2 regions of the Rhizobium sp. BK112 genome follow, and region 2 is predicted to be linked to the other one. Evidence: riboswitches for the same ligand, from Rfam matches in the RefSeq annotation. Region 2 holds a riboswitch; the other holds the start of a gene.
The links. Region 2 has a riboswitch for S-adenosylmethionine ahead of metA (homoserine O-succinyltransferase). Riboswitches for the same ligand answer to the same signal wherever they lie in the genome.
Positions count from the first base shown of each region.

Region 1: it holds a riboswitch for S-adenosylmethionine, as region 2 does, so the genes downstream of both, FHT75_RS12965 (O-succinylhomoserine sulfhydrylase) here and metA (homoserine O-succinyltransferase) in region 2, are expected to answer to the same signal.

Region 1 is NZ_JACHYZ010000004.1:67,028-69,422, forward strand. Features, by position in the region: gene FHT75_RS12950 (DUF995 domain-containing protein) at 1-12, shown strand, start outside; tRNA gene FHT75_RS12955 (tRNA-Gly) at 146-219, opposite strand; gene FHT75_RS12960 (2'-deoxycytidine 5'-triphosphate deaminase) at 279-1,373, opposite strand; SAM riboswitch at 1,447-1,525, shown strand; gene FHT75_RS12965 (O-succinylhomoserine sulfhydrylase) at 1,568-2,395, shown strand, end outside.
Region 2 is NZ_JACHYZ010000010.1:61,414-63,808, forward strand. Features, by position in the region: gene FHT75_RS24795 (ABC transporter ATP-binding protein/permease) at 1-766, opposite strand, end outside; SAM riboswitch at 881-958, shown strand; gene metA (homoserine O-succinyltransferase) at 1,007-1,930, shown strand; gene FHT75_RS24805 (aldose epimerase family protein) at 2,157-2,395, shown strand, end outside.

The sequences.
Region 1 (2,395 bases), on a different contig from region 2:
AAGACCAAATAAAGGCGAAGCTAGGGGTTGCGCGCGGCCGAGGCGCCATCTGTTTCCTTGTAGGAGCCGGTGCCTGCGCGCAACCCTTTTTCATAAAAGATCGCGAAGCGCCTTCAAAAGGCGGCGAACGAACGGTCGGGGCAATTGGAGCGGGTGAAGGGAATCGAACCCTCGTATTCAGCTTGGGAAGCTGCTGCTCTACCATTGAGCTACACCCGCGATGAGCTGAGATTTCCAACAGATGGGGGCCGCTGTCAAGTCGTGGCCGCCGGGAAGGCTCAGATGCGGAAGTGCTTCGAGAGCTTGAGGCCCTGCGCCTGATAGTTGGAGCCGAGGCCGGAGCCGTAGAGGCTGGCCGGCTTTTCCTGCATGTGCTCGTAGACGAGGCGGCCGACGATCTGGCCGTCTTCGAGGATGAAGGGCACCTCGTGGCTGCGCACTTCGAGCACGGCGCGGCTGCCGCGGCCGCCGGCCGGCGCATGGCCGAAGCCCGGATCGAAGAAGCCGGCATAATGGACGCGGAATTCGCCGACCAGCGGATCGAAGGGGGTCATCTCGGCGGCGTAATCCGGCGGCACGTGCACGGCCTCGCGCGAGACGAGGATATAGAACTCGTCCGGATCGAGGATCAGTTCGTTGCGGCCGCGGCTATAAAGCGGTTCCCAGAAATCATAGATGTCATGCTGGGCCTTCTTGTCGACATCGACGACGGCGGTGTGATGTTTGCCGCGATAGCCGATCAGGCCGTCCTTGTCGCCGGCCAGATCGATCGACAGCGCGATGCCGCCGCCCGAAACGTTCGGCTGCTTGCTGGCGACCAGCGTCTCGCTTTCATGCAGCTTCAAGAGTTCCGGTTCGCCGAGCAGGGAATGGCCAACGCGGAAGCGGATCTGCGACAGGCGCGAGCCGCGGCGCACCACGATCGGGAAGGTGCGCGGGCTGATTTCGAGATAGAGCGGGCCGGAATAACCGGCCGGGATCTTGTCGAACTCCTGGGCATAATCGGTGATGACGCGGGTGAAGATATCGAGCCTGCCGGTCGAGCTCTTCGGGTTGGCCGAGGCCGACATGTCGGCCGGCAGCGCCAGGCTCTCCATCAGCGGCACGATGTAGACGCAGCCGGTCTCGAGCACCGCGCCCTCGGAGAGGTCGATCACATGCAGGCTCAGCCGGTCGAGCTTGTCCGACACCAGATGCGAGGGGCCGGGCATGAAGCTGGCGCGCACGCGAAAGGCCTTGGCGCCCAAGCGCAGGTCGAGACTTGCCGGCTGGATCTGGTCACGGTCCAGCTCCCGTTCGGAGATCAGACGCTCCGTTTCGAACAGCGCGGAGATCGCGCGATCCGCCAGAATTCCCGTTTCACGAGCCATCATGCCTCATCCATCATTTGCCGCCGACAAAACCAAACTCGGGGAATTGACGCAAGCAGCTAACAGCAGTATTGCAGAATTATCCCGTGGTGATTTGGCCGGTCGGCTTGCAGCCACGTTAAACAAGTGGCTAAAAAGACCGGGTTGAAACCGGTCTGCTTTTGCGACCGGTTTTTTTGTTATGTGAAGGTGATGGCATGAGCAAGTCCTGGCGCCCCGCAACCCAACTCGTTCACGGCGGCACGCTGCGTTCGCAATATGGCGAAACGTCCGAGGCAATCTATCTCACGCAGGGTTTCGTCTATGAGACCTCGGAAGCGGCCGAAGCCCGCTTCAAGGGCGAGACGGAGGGCTTCATCTACGCCCGCTACGGCAGCCCCACCAACGACATGTTCGAAAAGCGCATGTGCATGCTCGAAGGCGCGGAGGATGCCCGCGCCACCGCTTCCGGCATGGCGGCCGTCACCGCGGCGATCCTCTGCCAGCTGAAATCAGGCGATCATATCGTCGCCGCGCGCGCCCTGTTCGGCTCCTGCCGCTGGGTGGTCGAGACGCTGGCGCCGAAATACGGCATCGACTGCACGCTGATCGACGGCCGGGATCTGGCCAACTGGGAAAAGGCGATCACTGCGAAGACCAAGGTGTTCTTCCTGGAAAGCCCGACCAACCCGACGCTCGAAGTGATCGATATCGCAGGCGTCGCCAAGCTCGCCAACCAGATCGGCGCCAAGGTCGTCGTCGACAATGTCTTCGCCACGCCGCTGTTCCAGAAGCCGTTGGAACTCGGCGCCCATATCGTCGTCTATTCCGCCACCAAGCATATTGACGGCCAGGGCCGCTGCCTCGGCGGCGTCGTACTTGCCGACAAGGAATGGATCGACGAGAACCTGCACGACTATTTCCGCCATACCGGCCCGGCCATGTCGCCGTTCAATGCCTGGACGCTGCTGAAGGGCATCGAGACGCTGCCGCTGCGCGTGCGCCAGCAGACGCAGAATGCGGCAAAGATCGCCGATTTCCTCGCC
Region 2 (2,395 bases):
TGAAGCGAAGCTCGGCTTCCTTCGAGAACCGGTCGGCATTGAGCTTCACCAGCTTGCGGCCGACGACCTGGCTCAGCACCGAGGCGGAAGCGGCATAGAAGATCGCCGCCCAGACCATGTAGCCCGGAATGGAGAAGCTATGGCCGCTGATGCGGAAGATGAAGCCGCTCGAAAGCTCCCAGAGCACGCCGATGAAGCTCACCAGAAGAATGGTCGACTGCAGCAGGCCGAGAACGAGCCCTGTCGTGCTTTCGGCGAGATTGCGGGAATCCTCGTGCAGGCGCTGGTCCGGATTGACGCCGATCAGGCCACTGGAAGCAAGCCGCAGCGCCCGCTTGCGCTTCAGCCATTGGTCGACGAGATCACGCGACAGACCTTCGCGCATATAGAGCGCGGTCATCTGGTTCAGCCACGCCTGCAGCACGTTGAGCAGCAGCAGCGTGCCGGCGATCATCGCGAAGATTTCAAGCTGGTGGAAGAATTCGCCGAGGTCGCGGCGCTCCAGCGAGTCGTAGAACGGAGCATTCCATTCATTGAGGATGACTTGGCCGTAGGACGTCACCAAGATGACGAGAATCAGCACGGTCGCCAGAAACAGCACCTTGCCACGCACTTCCGAATTCCAGAATGCTGAGAACATCACCCCGAGGCGATATGTCAGGCTGAGATCATACCCTACCCTATCCTGCCTCCGGATTCCCGGCCTCCTCTCGATCTTATCTGCCATTACACTTTTCCACACCGCCCATGCCCCCATTATTAACATGGTGGCGTTACCGGTCTATCAACAGATTCTATCAGTCATTAAAGTGTGATGATGCTTGCATGGGCCGTGCCTGCATGCTTTCGCCATTGATTCGCGGTCCGACTGGGGCTAATTAAAGTGCTCCGTGGTGATTTGGCCGGCCGGCTTGCAGCCACGTTAAAAAAGTCGCTAAAGGGCCGCGTGCGGACCGGTAGCGATTTTTTTCGCCGCCGGTTTTTTGTTTTTGATCGAGTGACCGCAATGCCCATCAAGATCCCCGATACGTTGCCCGCCTTCGAAACCCTGGTTCAGGAAGGTGTGCGGGTGATGACCGAGACGATGGCGATCCGTCAGGATATCCGTCCGTTGCAGATCGGGCTGCTCAATCTCATGCCGAACAAGATCAAGACCGAGCTGCAAATGGCCCGCCTCGTCGGCGCCTCGCCGCTGCAGGTGGAGCTGTCGCTGATCCGCATCGGAGGCCACAAGGCGAAGAATACCTCCGAAGACCATCTGCTTTCCTTCTATCAGACCTGGGAAGAGGTGAAGCAGCGCAAGTTCGACGGCTTCATCATCACCGGGGCGCCGATCGAGCTTTTGCCCTATGAGGACGTCACCTATTGGGCGGAAATGCAGCAGATCCTCGACTGGACGGAAACGAATGTCCATTCGACGATGAACGTGTGCTGGGGCGCGATGGCTGCGATCTATCATTTCCACGGCGTTCCGAAATACGAGTTGAAGGAGAAGGCCTTCGGGGTTTATCGCCACCGGAACCTGAAGCCTTCCTCCATCTATCTCAACGGCTTTTCCGACAATTTCGAAGTGCCGGTGTCGCGCTGGACCGAAGTGCGCCGCGCCGATATCGAGAAATCCGAAGATCTGGAGATCCTGATGGAATCAGCCGAGATGGGCGTGTGCCTCGTGCACGAGAAGAAGGGCCGGCGGCTCTACATGTTCAACCATGTCGAATATGATTCCACCTCGCTCTCCGACGAGTATTTCCGTGACGTCGATGCCGGCGTGCCGATCAAGATGCCGCACAACTACTTCCCGCATAACGATCCGGCGCTTGCGCCGCAGAATCGCTGGCGCAGCCATGCGCATTTGCTGTTCGGCAACTGGATCAACGAAATCTACCAGACGACGCCCTATGACGTGGAAGAGATCGGCATGGACCTCTGAGGGCACCATCGCGCCTTGAGCCGATGCCGCATCGCTGCTGCAGCATTTCTTTCTACTCCGCCCGGTTGCGGTTTGGAACAAATGCGGGCAGGTTCCGGTCCGGAACGCCACAGCGCCCGCGCGTCTTTGTCAGCCGTGCAAGGACGCTGCAACAGTTTGAATCGCTGAAATTCCTAAATCGATTTCGATGAGGAATAGGCAGCCGGGATAGAATGGACGGTCGATGATGTCGGATAAGTTGAAGCGGGATGTTTTCGGGCAGACGAAGGCGGGCGAGACCGTCTATCGCGTCGAGATCAAGGGCGGCGGGCTGACGGCCAAGATTATGACCTGGGGTGCGGTCATCCAGGATCTGCGCCTTGAGGGACATGACGCTCCGCTGCAGCTCGGCTTTGACGATTTCGACAGCTATCCCCTTTATTCGGCCTACTTCGGCGCGACCCCCGGCCGCTGCGCCAACCGTGT